Regions from separate parts of the Pseudoroseomonas sp. WGS1072 genome, predicted to be linked through region 1. Evidence: predicted binding sites of a transcription regulator. Region 1 holds the regulator's gene; each other region holds the start of a gene.
What was found. The regulator LexA, encoded in region 1, represses DNA repair genes until DNA is damaged. The targets are predictions, from matches to a motif close to TGTTCTANNTANGTTC.
Positions count from the first base shown of each region.

Region 2: recA (recombinase RecA) is a predicted target of LexA. The motif match lies at 3,939-3,954, and genes of this name have one in related genera.
Region 3: parC (DNA topoisomerase IV subunit A) is a predicted target of LexA. The motif match lies at 3,568-3,583, and genes of this name have one in related genera.
Region 4: ACF3NH_RS14465 (DUF6634 family protein) is a predicted target of LexA. The motif match lies at 5,529-5,544, and genes of this name have one in related genera.

Region 1 is NZ_JBMPSU010000001.1:3,263,609-3,271,437, forward strand. Features, by position in the region: gene gltX (glutamate--tRNA ligase) at 1-648, opposite strand, end outside; gene ACF3NH_RS15325 (ComEC/Rec2 family competence protein) at 808-2,967, shown strand; gene lexA (transcriptional repressor LexA) at 2,924-3,673, opposite strand; gene ACF3NH_RS15335 (molybdopterin molybdotransferase MoeA) at 3,824-5,032, opposite strand; partial or broken gene moaC (cyclic pyranopterin monophosphate synthase MoaC) at 5,029-5,510, opposite strand; gene trpC (indole-3-glycerol phosphate synthase TrpC) at 5,513-6,319, opposite strand; gene trpD (anthranilate phosphoribosyltransferase) at 6,400-7,431, opposite strand; gene ACF3NH_RS15355 (anthranilate synthase component II) at 7,431-7,829, opposite strand, start outside.
Region 2 is NZ_JBMPSU010000001.1:3,525,266-3,533,094, reverse strand. Features, by position in the region: tRNA gene ACF3NH_RS16580 (tRNA-Ser) at 1-53, opposite strand, end outside; gene speD (adenosylmethionine decarboxylase) at 351-809, shown strand; gene speE (polyamine aminopropyltransferase) at 889-1,758, shown strand; gene ACF3NH_RS16565 (hypothetical protein) at 1,765-2,001, opposite strand; gene ACF3NH_RS16560 (hypothetical protein) at 2,119-2,349, shown strand; gene ACF3NH_RS16555 (ATP-binding response regulator) at 2,381-3,913, shown strand; gene recA (recombinase RecA) at 4,132-5,172, shown strand; gene ACF3NH_RS16545 (AsmA family protein) at 5,242-7,791, opposite strand; gene ACF3NH_RS16540 (RluA family pseudouridine synthase) at 7,795-7,829, opposite strand, start outside.
Region 3 is NZ_JBMPSU010000001.1:3,844,958-3,852,786, reverse strand. Features, by position in the region: gene ACF3NH_RS18090 (ABC transporter substrate-binding protein) at 1-84, opposite strand, end outside; gene ACF3NH_RS18085 (Bug family tripartite tricarboxylate transporter substrate binding protein) at 249-1,211, shown strand; gene parC (DNA topoisomerase IV subunit A) at 1,251-3,488, opposite strand; gene ACF3NH_RS18075 (Nramp family divalent metal transporter) at 3,752-5,170, shown strand; gene ACF3NH_RS18070 (DUF1003 domain-containing protein) at 5,186-5,752, opposite strand; gene ACF3NH_RS18065 (mismatch-specific DNA-glycosylase) at 5,823-6,359, opposite strand; gene recO (DNA repair protein RecO) at 6,343-7,104, opposite strand; gene era (GTPase Era) at 7,162-7,829, opposite strand, start outside.
Region 4 is NZ_JBMPSU010000001.1:3,074,488-3,082,316, forward strand. Features, by position in the region: gene ACF3NH_RS14450 (hypothetical protein) at 1-1,611, opposite strand, end outside; gene ACF3NH_RS14455 (hypothetical protein) at 1,608-2,372, opposite strand; gene ACF3NH_RS14460 (AAA family ATPase) at 2,746-4,962, opposite strand; gene ACF3NH_RS14465 (DUF6634 family protein) at 4,967-5,338, opposite strand; gene ACF3NH_RS14470 (hypothetical protein) at 6,037-7,821, opposite strand; gene ACF3NH_RS14475 (SIR2 family protein) at 7,805-7,829, opposite strand, start outside.

The sequences.
Region 1 (7,829 bases):
GTCATAGACCATGACCTGGCGGAAGGTATTGGTCAGGTGGTCGTCACCCCGGATGACATGGGTGATGTCCATGTCATGGTCGTCGACGACGACGGCGTGCAGATAGGTCGGCGTTCCGTCGGAGCGCAGGATGATCATGTCATCCAGCTCGCTGTTCTGCACCCGGACCTCGCCCTGGACCAGGTCCTGGATCACCGTCTCGCCCTCGCGCGGCGCCTTGACGCGAATGACGGGCCGGACGCCGGCCGGCGCCTCGGCCGGGTCGCGGTCGCGCCAGCGGCCATCATAGCGAGGCGGGCGGCCCTCGGCGGCGGCCTTCTCCCGCATCTGCGCCAGCTCCTCCGGCGTGCAGAAGCACTGATAGGCCTTGCCGGCCGCCAGCAGCATGCGCGCCACCTCGGCATGCCGGGCTTCCCGCGCGGTCTGCATCACGGGAGGCTCGTCGGGCTGCAGGCCCAGCCAGTCCAGGCTCTCCAGGATCTGCCGGACGGCCTCCGGGGTGGAGCGCTGACGATCCGTGTCCTCGATGCGCAAGAGGTACTGGCCGCCGTGATGGCGGGCAAAGAGGAAGTTGAAGAGAGCGGTGCGGGCTCCCCCGATGTGCAGATACCCGGTCGGGGAAGGGGCGAAACGGGTGCGTACGGTCATGGCTCGGTCAATTCCTTCAGGCCGTCCTTCTAGCACCGCCGCCTTCCGCTGTAGAGTGCGCGCCATGGTTGAAGAATGGCGCTAGATCTTAATCCCGAAATCCTGCCCGGCCCGGACTCCGATCGGCTCCGGCCAGGCCTGCTCGCGCGCGGGATGAACATGCTCGCCGTCATCCTTCAGCAGGAGTGGCGCGCCTTCCCCCTCTGGCTGCCGGTGGGCATGGGGGCCGGTATCGTCGGCTATTTCGCGCGGTCCACGGAGCCCGCGCGGGCCGTTCTCCTGCTGCCGCCCCTTGTGGCGCTTCTCCTGCTTGCCCTCCGGCGGCATCCGGCCTGGGCATGGCCCGCCGCCCTGGGTCTCATGATCACCACGGGCTATGCCGTCCCGGCCTGGCACGCCAGCGCGCTTCCGGCGCCCCTCACGCTCCCCGGCAGGGCGGTCATCGTCACGGGCAGTGTCGAGACCGTGCAGACCCTGCCGCAAGGACTTCGTATCACCCTCTCCGGCGTGATGCTGGATGAAGGGCCAGGGACCCTGCCGCGCGACATCCGCCTGCGGCTGCGGAAGGACGATCCCCTCCACCCCTCCCCAGGGGACCGGCTGCGGGTGCGGGCCCTGCTGCGCGCCCCTTCCGCCCCCGCCTATCCGGGGGCCTGGGACTTCCAGCGCGACGCCTACTTCTCGGGCCTGGGCGGCTCGGGCTTCGCCATCGGTTCGGCGGAGCGGCTGCAGGAGGCGGATCGGGCACCGGTCTTCGCCACCCTGCGGGCCAGCATGGAGCAGCGGGTGGCCACCGCCTTGCCGGGGTCCGTGGGCGCCATCGCGGCGGCCCTGATCACGGGAGGACAGAGCGCCATCGCACCGGATGCCATGGCGGCGATGCGGGACTCCGGTCTGGCCCATCTGCTGTCGGTGTCGGGCCTGCACATCGCCATTGTGATGGGGCTGGGATTCGGCGTGGCCCGCTGTGCCATCGCGTTCTGGCCCTGGCTCGCGCTGCGCCATGACGGCAGGCTGCTGGCGGCGCCGGCCGCCCTCCTGCTGGGCCTGGGCTATCTGGCCCTGACGGGGTTCCAGGTTCCGATGCAGCGCAGCTTCGCCTCGGCGGCCCTGATGACGCTGGCCGTCCTGCTGGGCCGCCGCGTCTTCTCCATGCGGGCCCTGGCGCTCGGGGCCGTGGCGGTGATGCTGATCCAGCCGGCGGCCGTGCTGGGCCCCTCCTTCCAGATGAGCTTCGCCGCGGTCATGGCCCTGGTCGCGGGTGCGGAAGCGACGGCCGGCTGGATGACCCGCTGGCGACGCAGCGCCGAATGGTGGCGACGACCCCTTCTGATTCTCATGGGCTCGGTGCTGACCTCGGTTCTGGCGACGCTGGCCACGCTGCCCTTCGGCCTGTTCCATTTCGGCCGCATCCAGCTCTATGGCGTCGTCGCCAACATGCTCGCCGTGCCGGTGACCTCCTTTCTCATCATGCCCGCCGCCCTGGCCGCGGCCGCGCTGATGCCGCTGCATCTCGAAAGCTGGCCGCTGGCGGTGATGGGATGGGGCGTGGAGGTCGTGCTGTGGGTCGCGCGCACGGTCGCCAGCTGGCCAGGCGCGGCTCTCCTGGCCCGCCCCATGCCGGCCTGGGCCCTGGCCCTGACGAGTTTCGGCATGATCTGGTTGTGCCTGTGGCGGAGCGGCTGGCGCTGCCTTGGCCTTCCGCTGATCGCCACCGGCCTGTGCGCTTCCTTCTGGACCGCGCCGCCGGACGTGCTGGTTTCCGCCGATGCCCGCCTCATCGCCTTTCGTACCGATGGAGCCGTCGTCCTGCACCGTGCCAGCGGGGCGTCGAATTTCATCCGTGACAGCTGGCTTCGGGGCTGGGGAGAGGACGAAGCCGAGCCCTATTCCGACAAAACCGCCGGTGATGACGCGCTCCTGCCATGCGCCGGCCTGATCTGCCGGTTTCAGCCGCGGGAAGGAAGCAGGGCGGCGTTGCTGCTGAAGCCGGCCCGGACCCGCCGTGGCGAGACGGCGCCGCCGGTGACAGCCGCTCCGGCTTGCGGCCAGGAGGCGGCCGTACTGATCTCCCCCGAGCCCATCCGGGGCCGCTGCGAGGGCATTCCGGTCGTCGACCGCTTCAGCGTCTGGCGCAACGGATCGCACGCCATCTGGCTGGAGCCTGGTGGAGCGCGCATCCTCTCGGACCGTGAATGGCGCGGCGACCGCCCCTGGGTTCCCAGGCCGCCTCGCCCGGCCTGGGAACGGCGCCAGGAGAACAAGCCCCTGGGCGTCAGTAGCGCCGAAGCAGACCGATCAGGCGCCCCTGGACCTTGACCCGGTCGGGTCCGAAGATACGGGTCTCGTAGCGCGGATTGGCGGCTTCGAGCGCGATCGAGTTGCCCTTGCGCCGGAGCCGCTTCAACGTCACCTCGGCGTCGTCGACCAGGGCCACCACGATGGATCCGCTATCGGCCGTCTCGTCACGGCGGATGATGACCGTGTCGCCATCCAGGATGCCGGCCCCCTCCATCGAATCACCAGCGACCTCCAGAGCATAGTGCTCGCCGTTCCCGAGCAGGGCGGTGGGCACCTCGACACTGGTCCCCTGGTCGCGCAGGGCCTCGATCGGCTGGCCGGCGGCGATGCGGCCATAGAGTGGCAGGTGCACCGCGGCCGCGTCAGGGGCGCGCGGGACGCCGGGCAGATTAGAGGCGAAATTGCCGCGGATGACATTGGGTGAGAAGGCCGGGGGCGAGAAGGCCGGGCGCGGCGCCTCCGCCCGCGCCGCAGCGGGTTCGGCCGCCATGCGCGGTCCAGCCATCGCGCTCTCGGGAAGGCGAATGACCTCAAGGGCACGCGCGCGGTGGGCGCGCCGCCGCAGGAAGCCACGTTCCTCCAGGGCCGTGATCAGGCGGTGGATCCCCGATTTGGAGCGCAGCTTGAGGGCCTCCTTCATCTCCTCGAAAGAGGGAGAGAAGCCGGTGTCCCGGAGATGCCGGTCGATGAACATCAGCAACTCGTGCTGCTTGCGCGTCAGCATAGGGCGGCTCCCGGAACCAGTGGGGCGGCAGCGAACAAAGCGCGACCGTCCACGATGTTCTACGAAAGTTCCGCATTCGCGGTCAACGGGCAAATGCCCTGAAATCCGAGGCTTGGCTGAATTTCTGAAGGAGCCGCGCAGTTGCCCGGCTCAGATCCCGAACTCGTCCAGCACCAGCACCTCGACCATCGCGCCGGCTTGCAGGGCCGGCGCATGCGGCGGGCGCCGCAGCAGGCCGCCGGAGGCGGAGAGGGTTCGCAGCATGGAACTGTCCTGCCGCGATGCCGCCCGCGCGATCAACCGGCCTTCCCCGTCGCGGGACAGATCCGCGCGCATATAGTCCTCGCGCCGGTCATTCGCGGGAAGGTCGCCCGCCAGCATGGCCATCCGGAAGGGAGGGGCGGCCGCCGGCAGGCCGGACAGGACCATCGTCGCCGGCCACAGGAACAGCAGCGCGCAGACAATGGCCGAGACCGGATTTCCCGGAAGCCCCAGCAGCGGCGTGCCCGCCAGATGGCCCCAGATGAGCGGCTTGCCTGGCCGCATGGCGATCTTCCAGAAGTCGAGGCGGAAGCCGTGGGGCTCCAGGGCGGGCTGGATCAGGTCATGCTCGCCGACGCTGGCTCCCCCGGTGGTGACCAGGATGTCGCAAACCCTGGCGGCATCGACAGCCGCCCGGCCGATGGCCTCGCGATCATCCCCGGCGATGGGCAGGATCAGCGGTGCTCCACCGCCGGCGCGGACCAGCGCGGCGAGGGCATGGGCATTGGATGAGACAATCCCACCCGCCGGCACCGGCTCGCCCGGCAGCACGATCTCGTCTCCCGTCGCCAGGATGGCGATGCGCGGTGCCCGATGCACCGTGAGCCAGGCGTGATTCGATGCCGCCGCGAGTCCGATATCCCGCGCGGAAAGGCGACGGCCGGGCGTCAGGAGGACATCGCCGGTGCGGAAATCCAGCCCCGCCTCGCGAATCCACCGGCCCTTCCGGGGCGCTTCGCGCATCCGCACCTGGCCGTCCAGGACCTCCGCATCCTCCTGCAACAGGATGGTATCGGCGCCGGGGGGCAGCAGACCGCCGGTGAAGATGCGGATCGCCTCGCCGGGTCCGATCCTGCCCTGATAGGGATGCCCGGCCGGCGCCGCGCCGATCACCCGCAGCACGCCGCCGTCCCGCGCATCCGCGGCCCGCAGGGCGTAGCCGTCCATGGCGGAGACATCGGCCGGCGGCTGGGTCAGCCGGGCGATGACCGCCGCCGCCAGCACGCGGCCCCAGCCCTCGGCCAGCGCCACCGTTTCCGCACCCGTCGGCCGCAGGCCGGCCAGGATGCGGCCCCGCGCCTCCTCGACCGAGATCACGGCGCGGCCTCCCAGCGCCCCGACCGGCCGCCTTCCTTTCGCAGCAGGCCGATGCCCTCGATGGTCATGCCCCGGTCGATCGCCTTGCACATGTCATAGACCGTAAGGGCCGCGACGCTCACCGCCGTCAGCGCCTCCATCTCCACGCCCGTCGGGCCGGTGGTCTTGACCTCCGCCTCGATCAGCAGGCTCGTCTCGCCCTCGGGCCGCAAGTCGATCCGCACCGAGGACAGGGCCAGCGGGTGGCAGAGGGGGATCAGGTCGGCCGTCCGCTTTGCGGCCATGATCCCGGCCAGACGGGCCACGCCCAGCACGTCGCCCTTGCTCATCCTGCCCGCGCCGATGGCGGCCAGGGTCTCGGCGGCCATCCGGACGCAGCCGCGCGCGAGAGCGATCCGCACGGTGTCGGGCTTGCCGAGACATCGACCATGACGGCCCGGCCCTCCTGGTCGAAATGGGTCAGGGCGGGCGGGGGCAGCATCAGGCCTGGACCATGGCACGGGCGGCCGCGGCGACATCCGCCTGGCGCAGCAGATGCTCGCCCACCAGAATGCAGCGGGCACCCGCCGCCGCCATGCGGCGGACATCCGCGGCGTCGCGCAGCCCGCTCTCGGCGACCGGGATGCGGTCGGGCGGGATCAGCGGAACCAGCTCCTCCGCCGTTGCCAGATCAGTCTTCAGGCTGCGCAGATTCCGGTTGTTCACGCCGATCAGCTGGGTGCGGAGGCCAAGCGCCCGTTCCAGCTCGTGGCGGTCGTGCACCTCGGCGAGAACCGCCATGTCCAGGCTGCGCGCCGCGTCCTCCAGCTCCCTGGCCTGCTCGTCGGACAGGGCGGCCAGGATCAGCAGGATGCAATCCGCGCCCATCGCCCGTGCTTCGAACACCTGATAGGGGTCGATCATGAAATCCTTGCGCAGCACCGGCAGTCCGCAGGCCCCGCGCGCCATGACCAGGTCGGCCGGGCTGCCCTGGAAGTGGGGGCCATCGGTCAGCACCGACAGGCAGGCCGCCCCGGCGGACTCGTAGGCCCTGGCCAGGCCGACCGGATCGAAGGGATCCCGGATCAGGCCGCCGGAGGGCGAGGCCTTCTTGATCTCGGCGATCAGGCCGATGCGCCCCTCCGCGACCGCCGCGAACAGCGCGCCCGTGAAGTCGCGCGGCTTGCCCACGTCACGCACGCGCCCCTCCAGTTCGGAAAGCGGCGTGCTGGCCGCCCGCTCGCGGATCTCCGACGTTTTGTCGGAGAGGATGCGCAGCAGGGTGTCGGGCAGGGCCTCGGTGTTCATGGAGCTTTCCTCGAAGGCGGGCGTGGCGGGCCAGGGGGCAGGCCAGGGGGCTGGTCGGAGATCGTCACAGGGAAGGCCCTTCAGTCCGGCCGGGTTTCGGGCATGGCCGTCGCCCGGCGCAGGCGTTCCAGCACCTGCAGGGCCGATCCGTCGTCGATCGCCCGGCCGGCCCGGGCTGCGGCCTCCCGCAGATCGGTCTCGACGCCCGCGACGATGAGCGCCGCCGCGGCATTCAGCAACACGCAGTCCCGGTAGGCGCCCGTGGCGCCCCGCAGCAGCCCTTCCAGCGCCACGGCGTTCTCGGCCGGGTCGCCGCCTTTCAGGGCCTCCACCGGCGCTTCCGGAAGTCCCGCATCGGCGGGCGCGAGGGCGAACTCGCGGATGTGTCCATCCTTCAGCTCCACCACCTGGCTGGGGCCCGAGAGGGTCAGCTCGTCCAGCCCCTGGCCATGGACCAGCCAGGCCCGCTCGCTGCCGGTCCGCAGCAGGGTTTCCGCCATGGGGCGCAACCACTGGGGCGCGAAGGCGCCGGTCATCTGGCGCTTCACCCGCGCCGGGCTCGTGAGGGGGCCCAGCAGATTGAAGATCGTGCGGGTGCCGAGCTCCATTCGCGGACCCGCGGCGTGGCGCAGGGCCGCATGATGACGGGGCGCCATCAGGAACACCATGCCGGCCTCGCGCAGAATGGCGGGCAGGGCGGCGAGCGGGGCATCGAGATTGATCCCCAGCGCCGACAAGGCATCGGAGGCACCGGAGCGCGAGGAGAGGGCGCGGTTGCCATGCTTGGCCACCGGGACGCCGCAGGCCGCGACCACCATGGCGGCGGCGGTCGAGATGTTCAGCGTGCCGGCGCCGTCACCGCCCGTTCCCACCAGATCGATGGCATTCGCGGGGGCCTCGACGGCGATCATGCGGGCCCGCATGGCGCGCACCGCGCCGGTCATCTCGGCGACGGTCTCGCCGCGGACTCTCATCGCCATCAGCAGGGCGGCGATCTGCGCGGGCGTGGCCTCGCCTTCCATGATGATGCCGAAGGCCTGCTCCGCCTCGCTCTCGGCGAGACGCTCGCCCAGCGCCAGCCGGGCCAGGATGGGCTTGAGGGACTGCGTCATCACGCGGCCTGGTGCCGGGGCGGCAGGCGGATGCCGGCCATGTCGATGAAGTTCCGCAACAGGTCATGCCCGTGCGCGCTGGCGATGCTCTCGGGGTGGAATTGCACGCCCCAGATCGGCAGGTCACGATGAGCGAGGCCCATGATGAGCCCGTCCTCGGTCCAGGCGGTGACCTCGAGCGCGGCGGGCAGCCCGTCGCGGCGCACGATCAGGGAGTGGTAGCGCGTCGCGGGGAAGGGGTTGGGCAGGCCGGCAAAGACATCCGTGCCCCGGTGGTGCATCGGCCAGACCTTGCCATGGATGGGAGCCGGGGCGCGCTCCACGACGCCGCCAAAGGCCTGGCCGATGGCCTGGTGCCCGAGGCAGACTCCCAGGAGCGGTAGCCGGGCCGCGGCGGC
Region 2 (7,829 bases), 260 kb from region 1:
TGAGGTATACACACTTTCCAGGCGTGCGCCTTCGACCGCTCGGCCACCCATCCAGCGCAGGGCCGGGGGTATAGCAGCCTTTACCCGTCCGACAAGAGGGAAGAGCGCAGGCTCAGACTGGACGGGAGTTTTTCCGCAACCACCCAGCCCTTACGGGGGGCATTTGCGGACCCTCCCCGGGGGTGGCACGAAGAGATACGCGCTGAACGCAGGAAGGACCCGCGATTTTTTCGGCCCGAAAACCCCGATTTTTCTTGCGGCCCGGGCCGCTGTGCCCCATATGCGCCGCCGTTGACCTGATCGACCCCGATCGCCCTGGTCATCTTCTGGTGGGAAGGAGCCCTCAAACCATGGACGCTCTCGTTTCTCCGCTGGGGATGGTTTCGGATAGCAGCCCGAGCGAAGCCCAGTTTGTTGACAGCCCGAACGGCGAGGCGAAGGACTACTTCGTCGAGCGCGACGGCGTGCGCTTTGCCGGCACGCACCTGATCGTCGATCTGTGGGGCGCGACCAATCTCGATGATCCCGCGCACATCGATTCCGTGCTGCGCGAGGCCGCGATCGAGACCGGCGCGACCATCCTGCACGGCCACTTCCACCACTTCTCCCCGAATGGTGGCGTGAGCGGCGTGCTGGTCCTGGCCGAGAGCCACGTCTCGATCCACACCTGGCCCGAGCGGTCCTATGCCGCGCTCGACATCTTCGTCTGCGGCATCTGCAACCCCTACAAGGCGGTGCCGGTGCTGAAGAAGGGCTTCCTGCCCGAGCGCGTTCAGCTCGCCGAGCACAAGCGCGGCCTGATCGGCTGACGCCAGCCTGTCACGTGACGAGGCCGGGGGCGGGATCCTAAGGTCCCGCCCTCTTCGCGTTCCACGAGGATACATCCCCATGCCGACCGATTCCTGGGTGAACGAGACCCTCTATCCCGAATGGGGGCAGCGCTTCCAGGTGAAGCGCGAGCTGGCCCGCGTCCAGAGCGACTTCCAGGACATCATGATTTTCGAGAGCTACACGCATGGCCGCGTGATGCTGCTCGATGGCGTGGTGCAGATCACCGAGAAGGACGAGTTCGTCTATCAGGAGATGCTGGCCCATGTGCCGCTGCTGGCGCATGGCGATGCCCGGCGCGTCCTGATCATCGGTGCCGGTGACGGCGGCGTGCTGAAGCGCGTTCTGCAGCATCGCAACGTCGAGAAGGCCGTGATGGTCGAGATCGACGGCGAGGTGATCCGGCTGTGCAAGGAGCATCTGCCCCACATCGGTGGCGAGGCCTGGAACGACCCGCGGGCCGAGGTGATCGTGGGCGACGGCATCGACTACGTCCGAAAGGCGCCGGCCGGCAGCTTCGACGTGGTGATCGTCGATTCCACCGACCCGATCGGCGTCGGCGAGGTGCTGTTCACCGACGAGTTCTACGCCAACGCGGCGCGGCTGCTGTCCGATCGCGGCCTGATCGTCAACCAGTGCGGCGTGCCGATCATGCAGGCCGAGGAACTGGCCGAGACGTCCGTCCGCCGCGGCAAGGCCTTCCCGGACATCTGGGCCTATGTCGCCGCCGTGCCGACCTATGTCGGCGGCTTCATGACCCTGGGCTGGGCGGCGAAGGATGCCACCCTGCGCCAGGTGGACAGCGCCACCCTCCGCGACCGCGCCGAGGCCGCCGGAATCCTGGGCCGGACGGAGTACTGGACGCCGGAGATCCATGCCGGCGCCTTCAACCTGCCGCCCTATATCAGCCGGCACCTGCCGCAGGGCTGAACCCGCTCACCGCTCCGCCAGCAGCCTCTCCAGGCGGCGGCGGAGACCTTCCAGCGGCGCGCGAACCTCCCCGCGCGCCCGCGCGGGGAGGGCCAGGGCGGCGAGGCACAGGCCACCGACCTCGGCCTCGATCCCGCTGAGGTCGACAGCGCGCCGGCCCTGCCGCAGCCCCTCGGCCAGGGCCAGGGTGGCGTCGAGCGTGGCGAGGCCGGCCAGCACGGCGGGAAGGGCGGGGTCGTTCATGCCGCCATCCTCACCGCGATCCCCTAACACTTCGCTGCGACGGTGCGCCGTGCCTCCTTAACCCTTTCCTTGCCTCCTGCGGCGATCCTGCCACCCGGAAGCCAGGGGGCGGGATGGATGGAACTGACGCGGGCGCTGGAGATCTCGGTCCGCCGACTGCAGTCGGAGCGGCCGCAGTTGCTGGAACGCGCCCGCCGCGCCGCGCGCGAGCAGGGCGCATGGTCGCGGATCGGGCCGGAGGCGCCGGCGTGCGGGCCGGTTTCCCCGCCCGGGCACGCCCGGTCCGTGCGGACCAGCCTGGCCCTGGTCACGGAAGCCCTCGCCCTGCTGGCGGAGGATAGGGACTGACATCACCGCTTCGTGAGGATATCATCCGGTCATGAAGCGCCTTGCCGATCTGTGGCTCCTGGGAGAGCAGCGCCAGGGCGCCTTCGAGGCCCTGTTCGAGGCGCTTCCCGAAGCCGCGCTCCTGCTGGAGCGGTCGGGGCGGGTCCGCGGCGCGAATCCGGCTCTTCGCCGCGCCCTCGGCCCCGCCTATCCGGTGCAGGCCGGCATGGCGCCGGACGCCCTGTTCCAGCCAGAGTCACGATCCCTGCTGACCCAATGGCTGGCCCGGGGCGGCGCGGCGCCGGCGGAGCTGCGTCTGATCGCGCCCGAGGGCATGCCCGGCCTGCCCGTGGCGCCGATCCGCCTCGGCCTGCCCGATGGCGGGGCGGTGCTGCTGCTGCAGGATCTGGCGCAGCGGCAGCTGATGGCGGCGAAGGTGGCCAAGGCCGAGAGGCTGCAGACGCTCGGCACCCTGGCGGGCGGCATCGCGCACGACTTCAACAATATCCTGGCCATCATCCTCGGCGCCGCCGAGGGCGCGGAGCGGCTTTCGGGCCCCGCGGCGGCGGCGGAGCTGCAGCAGATCCGCGAGGCGGCGGAGCGCGGCGGCGGGCTGGTGCGGCAGTTGCTCGCCTATGCCCGGCAGCAGGTCCTGGCGCCACGGCTGGTGCCGCTGAACCAGGCGGTCTCCGGTGTGGCCCGGCTCCTGACGCCGCTGCTGGGGCCGGACATCCGGCTGGAGCTGGCGCTGGAGAAGCCGGAGCGCACGGTGCGGATCGACCCGTCGGAGTTGGACCGGGTTGTCATGAACCTGGCGATGAACGCCCGCCAGGCCATGCCGACGGGTGGCAGGCTGCGACTGGCCACCGGCCGGCAACTGCTGCTGCAGGCCTTGCCGGCGATGCCGGAACCGGTGCCGGCCGGACGATGGACCGTGCTGGAGGTCAGCGACTCCGGTCTGGGCATTCCGCCCGAGATCCTGCCGCGCATCTTCGAACCCTTCTTCACCAGCCGTGCCCAGCAGGGCGGAACCGGCATGGGTCTCGCCACCGTGCATGGCATCGTCCGCCAGTCGGGCGGCTATCTGACCGTGAGCAGCCGGCCAGGAGAGGGGACCTGCTTCCGCATTCTGCTGCCCCGCGTCGAGGAGGCCGCGCCCCAGGCCGTTGCCGATGGTGCGGCGGAAGGCCCGGCGCCATCCTCCCTGATGGCGGCGGGCGGAACGGCGGCACCCTTGCTGCTGGTCGAGGATGAGGGGCTGCTGCGGCAGCTCGCGGAGCGCAGCCTCCGCCGCGCGGGCTGGGAGGTGGTCGCGGCGGAGGATGCCGAGGCGGCGCTGGAGCTGGTGGAAGCCGGGCTCGCGCCTCGCGCCCTGGTATCCGATGTCATCATGCCCGGCATGGACGGCCTGGCGCTCTGCGGCCGGCTGCGGCATCGCTTCCCGGCCCTGCCGGTCCTGCTGACCAGTGGCTATGCGCCGTCCATGGTCGAGACGGGCGTGGAGGGCGAGGGTCTTCGCTTCCTGGCCAAACCTTATGCGCCGGCCCAGCTCGTGGAGGCGGTGAAAGCCCTGCTTCCACGCTGATCCTCTTGCGGAACGAGGCAGAAGCGAACATATAGGGAACTCGAAATCTGGGGCGGCAGAGAATTAAACCTGGGATTGAATAGCTCTCTGGGTTCACTGACGTCACAGGAAAATGATATCCTGGCCCTGCCTTATCGAATGCATCGCGCCGGGATAAGCACTGATCCGGTCAGTGTCTCCGATCCATATAGACAGCCGCTTGGCGAAGGGGTTCCAGAATGGACAAGAACAAGGCGCTCGATGCCGCGCTCAGCCAGATTGAACGGGCCTTCGGCAAGGGCTCGATCATGCGCATGGGGGCCAAGCAGCAGTCGGACGAGATCGAGGTCGTCCCGACCGGCTCGCTCGGCCTCGACCTCGCGCTGGGCATCGGCGGCCTGCCCAAGGGACGCATCGTCGAGATCTACGGGCCGGAAAGCTCGGGCAAGACGACGCTGGCGCTGCACGCCATCGCCGAGGCGCAGAAGCGCGGCGGCACCTGTGCCTTCCTTGATGCCGAGCACGCGCTGGACCCGGGCTATGCCCGCAAGCTCGGTGTCGATGTGGATAACCTGCTGATCAGCCAGCCCGATGCGGGCGAGCAGGCGCTGGAGATTGCCGACACGCTGGTGCGTTCCGGCGCGGTCGATGTGCTGGTGGTCGATTCCGTCGCCGCTCTGGTGCCGCGCGCCGAGCTGGAAGGCGAGATGGGCGACAGCCATGTCGGCCTGCACGCCCGGCTGATGAGCCAGGCGCTGCGCAAGCTGACCGGCTCGGTCTCTCGCTCCAACACGCTGCTGATCTTCCTGAACCAGATCCGCCTCAAGATCGGCGTCATGTTCGGCAACCCCGAGACGACGACGGGCGGCAACGCGTTGAAGTTCTATGCCTCCTGCCGGCTCGAGATCCGCCGCATCGGCCAGATCAAGGACCGCGAGGAAGTCACCGGCAACCAGACCCGCGTGAAGGTGGTGAAGAACAAGATGGCGCCGCCGTTCCGGCAGGTCGAGTTCGACATCATGTATGGCGAGGGCGTGTCCAAGGTCGGCGAGCTGCTGGACCTCGGCGTCAAGGCGGGCGTGGTCGAGAAGTCGGGCGCCTGGTTCAGCTGCGACAGCCAGCGCATCGGTCAGGGGCGGGAGAACGCCAAGCAGTTCCTGCGCGACAATCCGGCCATGGCCGAGAGCATCGAGCAGCGCATCCGCGCGCAGGCCGGCGTCGTCGCCAACAGCATGCTGGCGGGGCCCGAGGAGGAGGGGGACGCTGCGGCCGCCGAGTAGGGCGGAAGCGGCGCCGCCTCACGCAGTGGCGCGAGTCTGATAAGGGGCCCCATGGGGCCCCTTGCCATGTCAGCGGCCCAGCAGGCCGCGCAGAATGTCGACTGGCCCGGGGGCGCGCGGGCGGCCGCCTGACGGCGCGGGGGATTCGGCCGGTACCGGGCCGGAATGGCCACCCCGGGCCACGCTCAGCTGCTGCGCGCAATCCGGCAGGCTTCCGGCGGGCCGGTCCGCCAGTTGCTGCGCCAGCCGCCCCAGGACCGAATCGCCGCTTTCCGCCTGCCGGCTCATCAACTCCCCCAGGATGCCGGCGGCCGCTTCGGGCACCCGCGCGGAATCGAGGCGGTAGCTGGGCGCCGCGAAACTGCCGCCCACCACCACCGGCGCCGTCAGGCCGAGGCCGCCCAGGCGGAGCTGCGGCAGCAGTCGCAACGCCAGCCGCTCCTGGCCCAGATCGATCTCGCCGCTGCCCACCACGTCGGCGAGGCCGGTCTCGATCAGCATGGCCTGCGGCCGGGCGATGCCATCACGCAGCTGCAGGCGGAGCGCCAGGCAGCGCAGCGCCGTTCCCGCCTCCGCCGGGGCGCCCGGCAGCATCAGGCGGCGCAACTCACCGCCCAGACGTTCCAGCAGGCGGTTCTCGATCTGCCCATTGGCCATGGCCAGTGCCAGATGACCGCTCAGCGTTCCGGCCAGGGACCGGAGATCTTCGCCCGCGCCCTGCAGATCCGCCTCCAGCTCCAGCAGGCCGCTGCCCTGGGGCGGCAGGCCATAGCCTTGCAGCAGTGGCCGGAGGTCGAGGCCGCCGCCTTCATGCCGCAGCGCCAGCGAGAGGCGGGGCGGGGCCGCCGCGCCATCGGCGGCCAGGCTGCCGGCCAGACGGCCGCCGGGCAGGCTGAAGGCCAGGGGGGCGATCCGGAGCTGCCCGCCCTCCAGGGCCAGATGGCCCTGGATCTGGCTGTAGGTCACGCCGCGCAGCCTCAGCTCCGCGATGTCCAGGGGTCCCTCGGCATCCAGCCCCCGCAGGCGCGCCAGCGGCAGGGGCAAGGCCGGGATCACGCGGCGCGGCCCGGCCTCGGCGGGCAGGGGCGGGCGGGGCGGAACCGCCGGGGTGCCGCCCGCCGGCTGGGGCGCGGCCGGCTGCGGCGGCGGTGCCGAGAGCAGGGCATCAAGGTCGAGGCGCGGCGCCGAAAGCGCCCATCGCAGGCTCGGACGCGCCGCGCCCGCCTGCCAGCGCAGCGTGCCGCCAAGGGAGGCTTCCCGCGACGACAATCGCAGATCCTCGAGCGACAGCGCCGTGCCGCCGGACCAGTCGAAGGCCGTGGCGAGATGGGCCTCGGTCAGGCGCGGCCCGGGCAGGCCCAGGGCGGTGAGGAGCGGCGCCGTGTCCGCCCCACGGCCCTCGAACCGGCCTCGGGCGCCGAGCGGGGCGGTGCCGCTGAGCGCCCCCTGCAGCCGCGCCTCCAGCCCCGCGGCCCGCAGCGTGGCCTCGAGCGGCCAGGGGCCCGGCGCCGCCAGGGCGGCCAGAGGGGGAAGGCGGGCCTCGCCCTGCCAGGTCAGGCCGCGCCACTGACCGGACAGGCTGGCCTCACCGGGCCCTTCGCCATCGGTGAAGCGGAGGCTGCCGGCGCCCAGCACCAGATCGGGCGCCAGGGGGGCCATCGCGCCGCCGGCAAGGCTGGCGGAGAGGCCGAGCAGGTGCGGCGGCCGCCCCGGCCCCGCATCGCTCAGCGAGGCCTGCACGGCAAGACCTTCCAGCGCCGCGGGCCAGGGCTGCGCGGGCGGCAGGAAAGGCGACAGCCGCCCCAGCCGATCGGCCGAGGCCTCGACCTGCAGGCGCCAGCCCGCCAGGGCCTCCGGCCGGGACAGGCTGCCCTGCACCTGCAGGCGCAGGCCGGGCGATGTCGCGGTCAGTTCGAGCGGCCAGTCCGCCGGCTCGGCGCTGGCACCCGTGAGGCGCGGCAAGGGGCCGGTCGTGCCTTCCACGGCGATCTCGACGCCCCGCAGCGCCAGCTGTCCGCGCAGGCCCAGCGGCGATGCCGGCTCCGGCGCGGTCAGGGCGAGGTCGCGGATCTCCAGCGTCTCGTGCCCCCCGCCGCGCACGTCATGCCAGGTGAGCCGGCCGCCCTCGATGAGGATCTCCGAGACCGAGAAGGCCAGCGGCCGCGCGGCCCGGCCGTCCTGCGCCGCGGGTGCGGGCCCGGGCGCGTCGGCGGCGGGGGGAGGCGGTGGCCGGAAGCGCCAGTTGCCCTCGCCCGCCGCATCGACCTCCAGCAGCACATCCGGCTCGACGAGGCGGATGTGCTCGAAGGCCAGCTGCCGCGAGAGCAGCGGCAGCAGCGCCAGCCGCGCCTCCATGCGCCGGGCGGTCAGCATCTCCGGCCGGCTGCCACCTGGCGCATTGGCCAGCGAAACGCCTTCCAGCGTCACCGTCGGCAGCAGCGAGAGCTTCACGCCCACCGGCCCGCCGAGGGTCAGCCTCCGCCCGGTCGCCTGCTCCACGGCGGCGATGACGCGCGGGCGCAGCACCGAATCCCGCAGCAGCCATTGCGCCGCGCCCCAGACGAGCAGCGGCGCGGCGACGAGGCCGGCGCCCGCAACGATCAGGAGGCGGCGGGCCATGGCTCAGCCCTGCCGCCGGGGCGACGGCGTGCGCGGCT
Region 3 (7,829 bases), 580 kb from region 1:
AGACCCTCCCGCGGGCCATGTGGGCGGCATCCAGGCGGCCAGCATCGCCACGCTGGCCAGGACGCCTCGCCTGATCGTCTTCATCCTCGTGCTTCCCTTTCCGGACAGCCTGCTCTGAGAGCCGCGCCGGAGCCAGTCCGGCGCCGCGGTCGGGCGGACTCTGCAAAGCCTGGGCCAGAGCGGCCGCGCGCCGTGGCACGCGGCTTGCACAGGGCATCGCACCGTCTCCCTGTCGAAGGACCGAATGGATGCGTCGTCGCCCGCTCCTGGCCCTGGGTGGCCTTCTGGCCATGCCCGCCCTCGCGCAACCCTCGGGCTGGAGACCGGCGGCGCCCATCCGCTATGTCGTGCCCTTCCCGCCGGGCTCGGCCATCGATCTCGTCGGCCGCCTGACGGCGGACGCGGCCGGCCCTCTGCTCGGGCAGAGCTTCGTCGTGGAGAACCGGCCGGGCGCCGGCACGCTGCTGGCGGTGCAGGCGGTGAAGGTCCTGCCGCCTGACGGGCAGACCCTGCTGATGGTCGCCAACAGCTTCACCGTGAACCAGACCCTGCACCGGCCCCGGCCCTATGACGCCTCAGCGGACTTCGATCCGTTGGCGCTGCTGGTCGGCACGCCGCATGTGCTGGTCTGCCATCCCTCGGTGGCGCCGGACTTCGCGAGCTTCCTCGCCAAGGCGCGGCAGCCGGGCGCCGGCCTCTCCTTCGGCAGCAATGGCAACGGCACCAGCCAGCACATGGGCCTCGAGCATCTCAAGCAACTCGCGGAGTTGAATGCCGAGCATGTCCCCTATCGCGGCGTCGCGCCCATGCTGACGGACCTGCTGAGCGGCCGCGTGGACTACACCTTCGGCAACCTGCCCGACGTGCTGGAGGCGGTGCGTGACGGCAGGCTGGTGGCGCTGGGCGTCGTGTCCCCTGGTCGGCACCCCTTGCTCGCCGACCTGCCGACCATGGCCGAGCTCGGCTGGCCGCAGCTGGTGAACGACACCTTCTACGGCGTGGTGATGCCGGCCGGGGCCAACCCGGAGACCAGGGCGGCGCTGTCCGACGCGCTGCTGCGGAGCATCGGGCGGCCCGAGGCGCGCGAACGCATGAGGGCGATCGGGCTGGACGTGCTGGCCCAGGGCGGCGCCGATCTGGCGGCCCGCATCCGGCGCGACACGGCGATCTATGCCGAGGTCATCCGCCAGGCCAACCTCACCCCCTCCTGAGCGCGCGCGGCGGTAGGCGCCGGAGCGGGCGGGGCGGGCCTACCCGCCGAAGCGGTTGTTGCGCGGGAAGCCGTTCGGCGGCTGCTTGCCGGCCCCGGCGCGGTTGCCGCGCCAGGTGGTCAGGTCGGTCTCCAGCCGCACCCGCTCGCCGATGCGCCATGTCAGGCCGGCCGTGGCGGTGAAGACCTTCACGTCGGCCAGGCCGCCATCGCGATAGCCCTGCAGCGCCACGCCGCGTCCGCGCATCATCTCCGGCACCTGCTCCAGCGGGAAGACCAGCAGCTTGCGGTTCTCGCCGATGATGGCGACGCTGTCGCCCTCGGCCGGCACGCAGGCGGCGGCCTCGGCCGGCGGATCGACCAGCAGCACCTGCTTGCCGGTGCGCTTCTCGGCCAGCAGGTCGTCGCTGCGGACCACGAAGCCGCGCCCGTCCGTCGCCGCCAGCAGGAACTTCCGTCCCTCCTTCCAGACGAACAGGTCGACCACGTCATCCTCGTTCGTCAGGTCCACCATCAGCCGCACCGGCTGGCCGTCGCCGCGTCCGCGCGGCAGCGCGTCGGCCTTCAGCGTGAAGCACTTGCCATTGGTGGCGAAGAGGCAGAGCCGGTCGGTGGTCTCGGCATGCAGCGCGATGCGCAGCCCGTCGCCCTCCTTGAACTTGTGCTCCGTCTCCATCGGCACATGGCCCTTCAGCGCGCGGATCCAGCCTTTCTGCGACAGGATGACGGTGATCGGCTCGCGCTCGACGAAGGCGCGCTCGTCGATGACCACGGCGGCGGGGGCGGCGTCGATGGCGGTGCGGCGGCGGCCCGCCTCGGTCTCCTCGCCGAAGCGGCGGCGCGTCTCGGCGATCTCGTCGGCGATCCGCTTCCAGCGCAGCTTCTCGCTGCCCAGCAGGGACTGGAGCGACTTCTGCTCGGCGGTGAGCTTCTTGTGCTCCTTGCGGATCTCCATCTCCTCCAGCTTGCGCAGGCTGCGCAGCCGCATGTTGAGGATCGCCTCGGCCTGCACGTCGGTCAGGCCGAAGGTCGAGATCAGCACCGGCTTCGGATGGTCCTCCTCACGGATGATGCGGATCACCTCGTCGAGGTTCAGATAGGCGATGAGGTAGCCGTCGAGGATCTCCAGCCGGCGGGCGATGGCGTCCAGCCGGTGCTGGCTGCGCCGCACCAGCACCTCGTGCCGGTGGTCGAGCCAGCAGCGCAGCACCTCGCGCAGGCCCATGACGCGCGGCGTGCGGCTCGCATCCAGCACGTTCATGTTGAGCGAGACGCGGGATTCCAGCGGCGTCGCGCGGAACAGCGTCTCCATCAGCACGGCGGGATCGACCGCGCGGCTCTTGGGCTCCAGCACGATGCGGACGATATCGGTGCTCTCGTCGCGGATGTCGCCGAGCAGGGGGAGCTTCTTCTCCTCCATGAGCTGCGCGATCTGCTCGATCAGCCGCGACTTCGCCACCTGGTAGGGGATCTCGCTGACGACGATCTGCCAAGCGCCGTTCCTCAGCGCCTCGCGCTCCCAGCGGGCACGGACGCGGAAGCCGCCGCGGCCGGTGGCATAGGCCTCGCGCACCGCCTCTGCGCTCTCGACCAGCACGCCGCCGGTGGGAAAATCCGGGCCCGGCATGTGCCGCAGCAGCTCGTCCACCCCGGCCGCCGGATCGGCGATCAGCGCCAGCGCGGCGGCGCAGAGCTCGCCCGCATTGTGCGGCGGGATCGAGGTCGCCATGCCGACGGCGATGCCATTGGCGCCATTGGCCAGCAGGTTGGGGAAGGCGGCGGGCAGCACGACCGGCTCCCGCTCCTCGCCGTCATAGGTGGCGCGGAAGTCGACCGCGTTCTCCTCGATGCCCTCCAGCATGGCGCTGGCGATGGCGGTGAGGCGGGCCTCGGTGTAGCGCATGGCCGCGGCGTTATCGCCGTCGATATTGCCGAAATTCCCCTGGCCCTCGACCAGTGGGTAGCGGGCCGCGAATTCCTGCGCCAGCCGGACCATGGCGTCGTAGATCGCGGCGTCGCCATGCGGGTGGTACTTGCCCATGACGTCGCCGACGATGCGGGCGCATTTCTTGAAGCCCGCCGCGGGGTCCAGCTTCAATTGGTGCATGGCCCAGAGCAGCCTGCGGTGCACCGGCTTCAGCCCGTCCCGCACATCCGGCAGGGAGCGCGCCGTGATGGTGGACATGGCATAGGCCAGGTAGCGCTCGGAGAGGGCGGCGGAGAGGTTGGTGGGCCGGACGTCGCCGCCTTCGGGCAAGGTGTTCAGGTCGTCGGGCATGGGCAATCCTCCGGGCGGTCGCGGCCGCCCCGGGCTAGCGCAGTGCGCGGTCTGGCGGAAGGGGCGAATGGCCGGCACAGAACATAAGCCGAACATATGCCGGCCACCAGACGCGATCCTCCTCGCCGCCCGCCGCTCACAAACACGGGAGCGAGGGTTCGGGTGGGGCTGACCGGTGGCGTGCTTCCGGCCATAGGGAAGAAGAGGGGTCCAAGACCACGAACAGGCCGTCCCTCGTCTGAATGATCCGGGAGGATGCGCCTTTGAATGCCGACAACCCCGTAGCCACCCCTCGCGACCGGGTGGATGCCGAGGACCCCTATTGCCTGACACCCGAAGGCATTCGTGAACCACCGGTTGGCTGGAAGCACTCGCTGCGGCATCTCGGCCCCGGCCTGATCCTGAGTGCCTCCATCGTCGGATCGGGCGAGCTGATCGTCACCACCACGCTCGGCGCCACGGTCGGTTTCGCGCTGCTTTGGATGGTGATCTTCTCCACCTTCGTGAAGGTGGCGGTGCAGATCGAGCTGGCGCGCTGGACCATCTCCACCGGCCAGCCGGCGCTGACGGGCTACAACAAGGTCGGCCCGCATCTCGGGAAGCTGAGCTGGATCAACCTGCTCTGGGCGCTCATGGCGCTGTCCAAGGTCCTGCAGATGGGCGGCGTGGTCGGCGGCGTGGCGCTGGCGATGAGCATCATGCTGCCGATCGGCGGCGATCCGATGAGCGGGACGTCCCTCGGCCTCTGGACGGTGATCATCGTCCTCGGCAGCATCGCGCTGCTCTATTCCAGCAAGTACAGCCGCATCGAGCACGGCGCCGGGCTGCTGGTGGTGGTCTTCTCCTTCATCACCATCGGCATCGCCCTGGGCCTGCCCTTCACGCCTTACGCCTATTCGATGGAGGACATCGCCAGCGGCCTGTCCCTGGCCATCCCGGCGGGCGCGATCGGCGCCGCCATCGCCATGTTCGGCATCACCGGCGTGGGCGCGGATGAGCTGACCTTCTACACCTACTGGTGCGTCGAGAAGGGCTATGCCCGCTATGTCGGCCCGAACGACGGCAGCGAGGCTTGGCGCCGCCGCGCCCGGGGCTGGATCGCGGTGATGTACAAGGATGCCTTCCTCTCCTGGGTCATCTACACCTTCGGCACCATCGCCTTCTTCGTCATGGGCGCCGCGGTGCTGCATCCGCAGGGGATCGTGCCGCGGGGCAACGAGATGATCACCGCGCTCACCCGCATGTATACCGACACGCTGGGCGAATGGGCGGGGCTGCTCTTCCTGGTCGGCGCCGTGGTGGTGCTGGGCTCCACCCTCTGGGCCGCCATCCCGAGCTGGGCCCGGATGTACACCAACCTGCTGGCGGTGATGGACGTGCTGGACTGGCAGGACAGCCGGCAGCGGCTGCGCTGGATCCGCGGCTTCACCATCGGCCTGCCGGTGGTCTGGGGACTCGCCTATCTCTTCATGCGCTCGCCGGTGCTGATGGTGCAGATCGGCGGCGTCGCCACCGGCATCTTCCTGCTGGCCGTGGTGGTCGCCGTCTGGCACCTGCGGCGGACCGAGACCGACCCGGCGCTCTACGGCAGCCCGGTCTTCAACGCCCTGCTGGTGGTCAGCAGCATCGCCATCGTGCTGCTCGGCCTCTACACCATGCTGAACGTCTTCGGCGCGTTCTGAGCCGGCGCGCGCGCCTCAGCCGGGCGCGCCGCCCCCGCGCTCGGCCAGCAGGCGTGTCAGCAACGCGATCTGCCGCTCCTGCTGGGCCAGCAGGGCGGTGATCTGCTCGGACCGCATGCGGTCGAGCTTCTCGTGCAGCGCCATGATCTCGATCTCAGCCTTGAGATTGACCTCGTAATCATGCGTGGCGTCCAGCCGGTCCTTCGCGGCCTGCCGGTTCTGGCTCATCATGATGATCGGCGCCTGCAGCGCGGCCACCATCGAGAGCAGCAGGTTCAGGAAGATGAAGGGGTAGGGGTCGAAGGGGTGGACCAGCGCCCAGCCATTCACCACGACCCAGCACGCCAGCGCCGCCGTGCAGCCCAGGATGAAGCTCCAGGAACCGCCGAAGGCCGCCACCCGGTCCGCCAGCCGGTCGCCCAGGCTGAGCCGGCCGGAGAAGGCCTCGTTGGTGTCGCGGCTGACCGGCCGCCGCGCCAGCGCATGGCTCAGCGCGCGCTGCTCCGCGTCGCCCAGGGTGTGGCTGGCGCCGAACCAGCGCCGGGCGGCGGTGGCGAAGTCGGGATGCGGCTGGTTCTGCATGGGCGGGGGATCTCGGCTACGGCGGCGCGGGCCTGGGAGCGGCTCGTGGGCCGGACAGTATGGGCCGTGGTCAGGGGGCTGCGCCACCCGGCGGCCGCTCCCGGAACCAGGCCCCGAGCGCCATCCAGGGCCGCACATCCCAGAAGCGGCTGGCCTGGCCGGAGGTGGAGGGCAGGACCCAGACCGGCGGGAAGTCGGCCGGCCCTTCCACCCGCCCATAGGCCAGGGCGGCGGTCGGGCGGCGCAGGAAGGCGGCCGCCGGCGCCTTGGCGGTGAAGGCCAGCATGGCCGGGCGGACGGCGCGGATGCGCGCCGCGAAGCCCTCGGGGTCATAGGCATCGCGCGGCAGCTCGGCATCGTTGCCGGCGGCGTGCTTGGCCATGTCCGTCAGGCCGATGCCGTAGTCCAGCAGCAGCGGATACTCCGCCGGCGCCAGGCGGCGCGGCGTCAGCCCGGCCGCCTGCAGCACCGGCCAGAAACGGTTGCCCGGATGCGCGTAATAGGCGCCGCGGGCCGCCGAGACCGCGCCGGGCGCCGAGCCGCAGAAGACCAGTCGCAGGCCGGGCCGCAACAGATCCGGCAGGATCGGCTCAGCCGGGCGGGGCATCGTCCGGGGGGCCGGGCGGCAGCAGGGTGGCGATGCGCGCCTCCAGCCGCTGTCGCGCCGGGGGCAGGGGGCGGTGCCGGGCGCCGAAGGCGTCGCGGGCCAGGAAATGGCCGGTCAGGCGCAGCCCGGCCAGCCATTGCGCCGGGTCGCGCTCATCCTGCCCGCCGCGCAGGAAGAGCGGCAGGGGCAGCAGCCGGTCGCGATACGGCCCGGCCGCCCCGGCGCTCACCGCCCGGCCGCTGCGGGGCGAGACGAAGGCCAGATCCTCCGCCCCGCCGGTCACGGCGCAGGCGTCGAGGTCGAGGCCATAGCCCAGCGCGTCCAGCAGCAGGGCCTCCCAGCGGATGTAGTCGGCGACCGAGGCCGCCGCGCCGCGGCCGAGATGGGCCATCAGGGTCAGCAGGCCGGAGAAGACGCGCGGCTGCGGCTCGCGTTCCGGCAGGGCCTCGGCGGCCAGCGCGCAGGCGGAATTCAGCAGGGCCAGGGCGAGCGGATCGTCCAGCGCCAGGGCGGCGGTGGGGTGCACCATCTCGCCGCTGAGGGCGCCCAGCTGCTCGGCCAGCCGCCCGACCCAGCGCACCTCGACCAGGTTGCCCGGCTGCCACAGCCCGGCCTGGGCCCGCGAGGTGCCGCCCTTGGCCAGGCCGGCATGGCGCCCGTGTCGCTCGGTCAGCACCGAGACGACGGCGCCACCCTCGCCATGCGGGCGGGCTTCCAGCACGATGGCGGGCGCCTGCCATTCCATGGCCTAGAGGGGGGTGGCCGGTAGCCCCGGCCCGGCGCCCGAGATCACGCCGCCGCCTCAGCCGGCGTCGTCCAGGCCGATGGCGCGCAGTCGGGCGCGCTCCTCGTCCCAGCCCTGGCGCTCCTTGACGTTCAGGAAGAGATGGACCCGGCGCTCCAGCAGCCGCTCCAGCTCGGCGCGGGCCCGCTGGCCGATATCCTTCACCTTGGTCCCGCCGTCGCCGATCAGGATGGCCTTCTGCGAGGCGCGGCCGACATAGATGGTGCAGTCGATCCGGACCGAGCCGTCGCGCCGCTCCTGCCACTGCTCGGTCTCGACCGTGGCATGGTGCGGCACCTCCTCATGCGTCAGCCGCAGGATCTGCTCGCGCACGATCTCGGCCGCCAGCATGCGTTCCGGCAGATCGGAAAGCTCGTCCTCGGGGAAGAGCCAGGGGCCGTAGGGCAGGCGGGAAGCGAGCATCTCCAGCAGACGGTCCAGCCCGTCGCCGCTCTCGGCGCTGACCATCAGCGTCTCCTCGAAGGAGAGCTGCTCGTTCAGGCTGGCCGTCAGCGGCAGCAGGCGCTTGGTGTCGATCAGGTCGGACTTGTTCAGCACCAGCCAGATCGGCACGCGCGAGCGCTTGAGGACCGAGACGATCGACTGCACCGCCTCGGTCATGCCGGCGCGGCTGTCGACGATCAGCAGGGCCAGATCGGCGTCCTGGGCGCCCTCCCAGGCGGCGG
Region 4 (7,829 bases), 190 kb from region 1:
CTGCCAGCGGCGAAGGGGCACGTCGTCGATCCCAGTGTGCCACGACTTGGCGTAGACCATGGCGACCCAGGTCCAGAGGCGACGCACGAGGTCGGAGTACCGGATGATGGCATCCGGCTTCTCGGGGTCGTTATCCTCGCGGTGGCTGGGCGGGTTGGGTCCCGCAAGCGGCCGCTCCGCCTGTTCGCGGAAGTTCCGGATGAAGCGCTCGATGCACGCCTTGAGCTGCGGGTTCTCGCCCTCGGCGTAGTCCATGATCATGTCCAGGACCAGGGACGCGTTGCGCACGTGGTCATTATTCGTCGCCGCGGCCTGGTCGAAGAAGAACGACATCGGAACGCCGGTCGGGAACTCGTAGTCGAGGTTCGGTACGAGCTTCTTGAGGAAGCCCTTGGGCGTCATCGTCATCCGCAGGACGCTGAACCCGATGCCGAGGGTCTCGCCCGCGAAATGGACGATCAGCGCGAGCGGCATGCGGGTGAAGTGGTCGTAGGCGATGGAGACCCAGGCGCCGCCCATGTCCAGGCCGCTCCGGTCGTCCAGCACCCTGATCCGCCGCAGGCGGAAGTGATCGACCTCGACACGCTCCAGCGGGAACGTCGTGACCACACCGTTGCCGATGGTGCGGACCTTGTCGAACTCCTTCTTGCCCTTGCGACGGCGGACGGCGACGTGCTGGTCAACTTCCTCGCGGATATAGCGGGCCACCTGGCTTTCGCTCGGACACCAGAGCTGGTTGTCCGGGTTCGCCGTGTTCCAGTTCGTCACCCGGTCGTTGAGCGCGCTCCAGACCTTCGACTTGCGGTTTTCCTGCCGCGTGAGCCAGACTAGTGTGATGGTCTCGATCAGCCACTGCTCGACCATAGCGGGCATCTTGCGCCCCCGCGGTCCCTGCCTGTCGAAGCGGGGCGCGAGGGCGCGGATGTCCCCGCCTGCCTGCTTCAACGTGTTGAGCCAGCCGTAGAACGTGCTGACGCCCGGGGCTTTCTGCCCGGTCGCCTTCGCGACCTGTTTCAGGAAGGCGAGGAGGGTCGCCTTGGAGACGCGGCCGCTGAGGTCGATGCGCTCGGCGACGGGGAGGTCCGGCATCCTCTCGCGGTAGAAGCGCTCCGGGTCACGGTACGCCTCCACGAAAACGGCGCTCCACTGCACCTTGGCTTTCATCGAGCTCGGCAAGCCGTCGAGCGGGACGCGGAGCACTTCCCGGATGCGCTCCGGCAGGTCCGCGTCAGGTGAATCGACGACCCAGCTCTCGCCGCGCCAGCACTCCTCCTGCCAGGCGATGTTGTTGACGACGGCGGTCTCGTCGGTCTTGACATTCTCCAGGTGGATCAGGCCGCTCTTGAACAGCTTCACGCGCCAGACGCTGCCCTGGCGGCGGATGTAGGTGCCGCGGACGAGGCGCCGCCGGTCCAGCGGCTCCGGGACGGTTGGCTGGCGCAGGCTGCCGTTCTGCCAGTGCAGGATCCAGGAGGCGAGGCCCCAGGTCAGGACCTCGCCGGTCATCCGGTTGCGCAGGTCGAGGCCGTCGTTGTCGAGGCGCTCCACCATCCACGGGTGGCCGTCCCAACGGACGATCTGGCCCAGTCGGGGCAGGTATCGGTTGCTCATGTGCGCCACCCCTTAGTCCGCCAGGCCAACACGGGGGTGTCCGGTCCGAGCCCGGCCGAGATGTCGGCAACCACGAACCCGTTCGCGACCATGGACAGCAGTTGATGCCAGGTGGCGAGGCCATCCAGCAGCCGGTGCAACTCCCCAAGGGTGGCAGGGGCGTGACGCTCGGCCACGGTCGACACCGAGAAGGGCAGGGAGTCCGGCCACTGCCAGTAGCGGTAATAGAACAGGTCCTTGGCACCGGGCAGCGCGACGTCCTCGGTGACCTCGTCGCGGTTCAGGTGAACGAAGCCAAGACCCTGGCGCTCGCAGGCCGCGCGCATGGCGGCGAGGCGCTTCTTGCGGCGCGCGTCCGGCTTGGCCAGCGGGTGCAGGATTGTCAGCGCGTAGGAGCGCGTCTCCTCATGCACGATGAAGTCGGGGACGAATTTGAAGTCCTTGCATTCCCAGTGGACTTCGATGGCCTCGGCTGTGGAGGTCCAGCCCAGCACCTCGTGCCGGGCGTCCAAGAGGAACGCGGCGTCGCGATGGTGATAACTCCGCAGGTGCTCGTAACGCCGCTTGCCCTTGGCTGGCGGGTAGTAAGTCGGGACCTGTGTCCGAGCCTTCGGTTGGTCCTGCTCTTCTTCCTTGGGTTCCTCGCCCCCGGCTTCCTTGCTGACAATCTTGCCTTTGGCCTTCCCCTTGGGGGGCTTGGACGGGAATTTGGGGTTCCAGTTGCCGCGCGTCGGCACTGCCCCCAATGCGAATCTGCGCATCGTGGCTTCCAATCGTTTGAGCGTTCGGGATGCCGCCGGTGGGCGGCGTCAGACGGCGCGAGAACGACGTATCAGGGTGGGGAGCCGGAACTTGGCCCGGAAGCCTGGAAGGAAGCCGCGCGCGCCACGCGGCGGCGTGCGCCGCGCCGTCGTCGGCGCAAAGGATTTGTGGTGGTGCATGATGTCCTCAGCGGTGAGGCCAGGAAAGCTGCAGGCGGGCACAGCGACGTGGGCGCCGTGCCGCAAATCCTCAGTCCGTGGCTATTCGCTTCGTGGAGATCATGGCTGCAGAGACGGCTGGCGCCTGGATTGGTTTCGCGCCCCCTTGCCATTTTCATGGACGGCTCTGGCGAGGCGTCCGGGTCGGGGCCGGTCATGGCCGCACCCTCCGGGGGCGGCGACCGGCGCCTGGCGGTCGGCAATCCTTCGCGGCCGCCCCGGACGCCGCGACCAGGGCCTCGATCTCGGCGCCCGGCACCGTCTCCTTGGCGACCAGCATGTCCGCCAGACGGCAGATGGCCAGGCCGTGGTGCCGGACCACCGACCGCGTCTCGGCGTAGGCCGCGTCCAGCATCTCGCCGACCCGGCGCGCGACGTCGGGCCGCGCCGCCAGCAGCGCGGGGACACCGGCCGCCTCCGGCAAGCCGCGCCAGACCAGGGCGCCACCGCCCTTGTCGAGGCCGAGCGCGGTCACCGCCGCCGTCGCGAGGCGCGTCGCCGTGGCGAGGTCGCTCTCGGCGCCGCCGCCGCTCCCGCCCGATGCCTCGCCGAGCAGCTCCTCCTCGGCCGCCCGGCCCGCCAGCGCCTCGCGCAGCAATGTTGACAGGGCCGCACGGGTGACCGTGGCCTGGCCATCCGCAGGCTCCGTCCATAGCACCCGGCCCGCGCGGTCGCCCTGCGCCAGCACGGTGGCCGAGATCAGGGCACCGGGCCGCCCAAGCGCCGCCACCACCGCGTGCCCGGCCTCGTGGATGGCCACGCGGCGCAGCACCTCCGGAGCCGGGCGCGACCCCTTGCCGCGCAGCTCCGCCTCCAGGTCGGCCAGGGTCGGCTCGCGCCGGTCGTGCCGCGCCCGCCGTCGCATGCCGCGCACCCAGCGCTCGGCCTCGGCGCCGGTGGACCCGAGGCCCAGCAGCGCGAGACGCGACAGGTCGGCGCCGGGCAGGTCGCCGCCGAGGTGGTGGCGCAGGATGGCGGCCAGTGCCGCCTGGTCCGGCAGCGGCACCCCAATCAGGCGCTCCAGGCGGCCCGGCCGCAGGATGGCCGGGTCGATGCGGCTGGCGTCGTTGCAGCAGCCCAGCACGACCACGCCCTCGCGCCCGGCGGCGCCGTCCAGTTCCTCGAGGAAGGCGTTGACCACCTGGACCGAGTAGTCGCGGTCGTGGTGGCGGAAGGTGGTGCGGTTGCCGAAGCTGTCGATCTCGTCCACGAGCAGGATGCAAGGCGCCGCCTTGCGCGCCGCCTCGAAGGTCCCGCGCATGGCGCCGAGGGTCGTGCCGAGGTGGCCGTCCTTGGCGCCCTGCCACTGGCCCAGCGAGCCGGTCACCAGCGGCACCCCGCATTGCGCCGCCAGCGCCCTGGCGAAGGTCGTCTTGCCGGTGCCGGTGGGACCGACCAGCACGGCGCCGCGGTCCACGTCGCGCCACGGCAACGCGCCGCGGGCGTAGTCGGTGAGATCCCGCGCGACGTCCTTGCCCCACCGCGCGGCCTCGTCCATCCCGTGCAGGCCGTCGAGCGTCAGCGGGCGGACGGAGAGCCGCTGCGACGCCAGCTCCGCCAGCCGCCGGAGGTAGTCGTCGGCATCCTGGTGGGGCAGCCGGGCCAGCCACAGGTCACCGACGGTGACCAGCCGCGCCACCTCCGGCGGTACGGACGCGGTGACCGGCGCGGCGCCCGTCAACATGGTCGCCGCCTCGGCCAGCGCGGCCGGATCCAGCGGGCCGACGGTCACCGTCGCCGTGGCGGCCCGCAGCAGATCGGATGGCAGGCAGCGGGCGGGCGCCGGGCTGAAGCCGTAGACCGGGCGCCCGCTGGCGACCATGGTGCGGACGGCGCCGTTGCCGTCCTCGGGGCGGTGCCAGCGGTCGGAGCCGTCGCGGCGGAACTCGGCCCAGCTCGGCTCAATCTTGCTGATCCGCCGGTATGGCCGGTCCTGGGCGTCGTCGCCGTCGAACGGTACCTCGTCCGTGCCCTGGATCAGCATGCGCCAGGTCTCGGCGACGGGGACGACCCACTCGGCGTCCGGCACCTCGACCACGAGGACCGCGCCCGGCTCCCGCGCCCTGCCGTGCAGGGTCGGATCGGCCTCGAGCAGGCGCCGGAGCATGGCGTGGGCTGCGGCCTCGGCAGGGTCTTCCAGGCGCACGCGCGATGGCTGGTGGACGGGCGGGGGCGTTGGCTTCCGCGCCTGCGGCGGAACGGGACCGAGGTGGAACGGCTCGTGGCCGATCTCCTCCTCGACGGCTTCGGCCAGCCCTTCGATAGCGAGGTCCAGCGCGTCGCCGGTCAGGGCGGCGGCGCCACCCATGCTGCCGGGCGGCAGGGCAGGTGAGGGGGCGGATGCGGAGATGCTGGGGATGGGGTTTGGCATGGTGTCACCGCAGGCCCAGGGAGCAGGTCCGGTCGGCGGGCGGCGGCACGACCGGCATGGGCGCGCGCGGGGCGCCGAGGCGATAGAGGCGGTTCAACGTTCGCGCCCAGCCCACGGTCGGCGCGAAGGCCCAAAGGTCTGAGGTCCGGCAGTAGGGGCCGTCCAGCAGCGGATGGCCGGTGACGGCGCCGACAAGGCACATGACCGGGCGCGAGGTCACGGCCCATCCCTCCAGCAGCGGCGCCTCCGACAGCTCCGCCGCCGACGGCATCCCGGCCGCCGCGAGCCGCCGCAGGTCCGCCGCCAGTGCCTCCAGCCTGCTGGCTTCCGCCTCGACGTCGCCGCGCACGGTTCCTCGTTCACCGATGATGAGCATGGTGCCTCCTGTCTCTGATGGGTGGTTGTCGGTGTGTTGATGGCGGCCCGCGGGAGGGGCCGCCGGGCGCCCTATGCGGGCGCGGGGATGACGACCCAGTGCCCGTTTTCGCGCCCGCCGACGTACCCCGCCGGGCCAGGGGGACCCGGTTCAGTCGCCTCAGGGAAGGGAAGGGCGGTCGTCATGCCCAGAACAGAAGCGGAACATCTCGCCCGGCGCAATAGGCATGCGTCGGTGTGATTTGCCAGCAAAGGAGGCATCACCAGCTGCCTTGAGACCGGGTGACAATCCCTCCCGCAAGCCGATCTATCGCCCTGAATCCTTGTGGTTTTCCTTGCAACATTCATGGCGTCGCGGGCCGACACGACGCGTTCGGTGTCGCTGGCTACCGACGGCCATGCCCGAAATCTCGTAGGATCAGATGCCTAGCAGTGGGCGCCGAGTACGCCATTCCAGAGACCGTGCGCCGACCACCGGCCGGGGCGCAGACTCTCAAAACGGCCCCAAAAGGCATGTACCTGGGCGCCCATCGTCATTCGGATGCGGCATGTCGCTCCGCGGATCGTGAACAGCGGCTCATCCAGCGAAAACCGCGGTGCGGCAAAACTCCGATCCGGTGGCGCCCCGCGCCTGTGGGCAGCAAGGTTGCACATGGGCTGCCACATGGCCTTCTCATGGCGTCGCCGCAGGGTGCCGCCTCAACCACCCTGTCGGCGCAGGTTCGCGTCCAGCTGAGTGTACCGGGGATCCGTGCTCAGATCCGGATTGGCGTCCAAGACGCGTCTCAGCAGGCGGCGTAGCCCCAGCCCATCCCAGGAGTTCCCCAAGCCATCTGTAATCGCGTCGAGTAGCTTCAGAACGTCATTTGGGAACCGCTCGGGGAGGTCGTTCTCGGCCAAGTTGTGGACAAGGCGGAAGTGCTGGTTGCACCGGACCACCGTGCCCGCGATCAGGTCCACGGCCAGCGGGAAAGCCTCCCCGCTAGCGGCTGCCGCCAGTGCGAGGTTTTCGGAACTGCCCGCGTCGCGCAGGCCGACATCCTTGGGCCAGGCTTCGTCGATCCAGGGGCCAAGTCGGGCTTCCCAGAAAGCCGCCGCCTTCGCCGCGTCATCCGGCATCATGCGGTACAACTGGAACGCGGCGTGGCGGCGTGCCTCCGGATCTGCCGACCGGAGCAGGGATTGGGCTTCCTTTGCCTCGATGAGACCGGGAACCTCGATGCACGCCATCACCAAAAGCGACCAGAGCTGCTCCTTCGAGCGGTGCACCTCGCTGTCGTGATGGCGCAGCGTATCCAGGAGATCGTCCTTGAGCGCCGACAAGACCTTGGGGTGAATGGAACCCCCGGCGATGAAGCCCTTCCACAGGGCCGCGGCCTCGCGGGGTACCGTCCAGCTGAACTTCGGGACCAAGTGCTGCTGCGCCCAGTCCTGCTGTGTCATGAACAGGGCGGTCAGGTGGCGCGCCAGGATCACGCGTCCAAGCAGAAAGCCGTCCCCGCCGCCGGACGTCACCTGACGCAGGCGTAGTTCCGCCTCCGCCGGAATGCCCTGGCCCACTTTCGGTTGGTAGGCAAAGAAGCGGTGCAGGAGCGCCTCGGTCAGGCGCCCCGGCGGCTCGTTGATCGCGGCGTCCAGGGGGCTGGTATCCGGGCCGAGAGAGACAGGTAGCGCGAAGAAGATCGGAGCCAGCCGGTCCCAGAGCTGCCAGAAAAGGTCGGCCGGATCCGCTGCGGTTACTCGCGTGGCTCCCGGAAGCCAGTACCCGATGGCCCAGGCGACTTCCCGGTTCTGGAGGAACGAGTCCGGCGCCTGGAGCAGGAGGGGAGCCATTCGGCGGAACAGGGCGGCCTTGGCACAACCCCGCTTCATCCCGCTGAAGGCAACCAGCGTGGCCTGCCAGGTGTCACCCGGCCAAATCCCCCGGGCCGCGAGCTGCTCGAGCACCCTCGCAGCCGCCTTTGGCCGTGACGGAACCACCTCGCCCCAGAGCGCCATCAGGGATTCTCGCGTGTCGTCGAAGGCGCGGTGCTGGCGGACGGCGGGCTCTTGCAGGAGCGAGACGAGCTCCTCCAGCTTCAGCGCGCGCATCTCCCTCTCCGACACGCCCGCGCGATCAGGCACGCCCAGGCGTTCGAACTCGAACCCGAGCCTCACCGACGACGGCGCTTCCACGGGGCCGTGCGCCGCCTCGTAGGCCGCAAGGAGAGCGGATGCTTCGGGCGGCAGCGGTCTGTCGCCCGCGTCGCGCATCTCGGCCAGCCTCGAGGCGAGCTGCCACGCCCGCCGGTCGGCATCCTCGACATCTGGTGGACCGGCGACAGCCCTCCCGGCCAGCCGGGCGGCGCTTTCCTCGGGCAGTTCCCGCCAGAGCCGCCCCAGGAGGCGCATGCTTTCCGGTTCGTGACGCCTTGACCACAGGATGTCGCCGGACAGCAGGTAGTCGAGACCTGCCGCCAAGCGCGCTTCAGACTGCGTAGGCATCGAGAGCC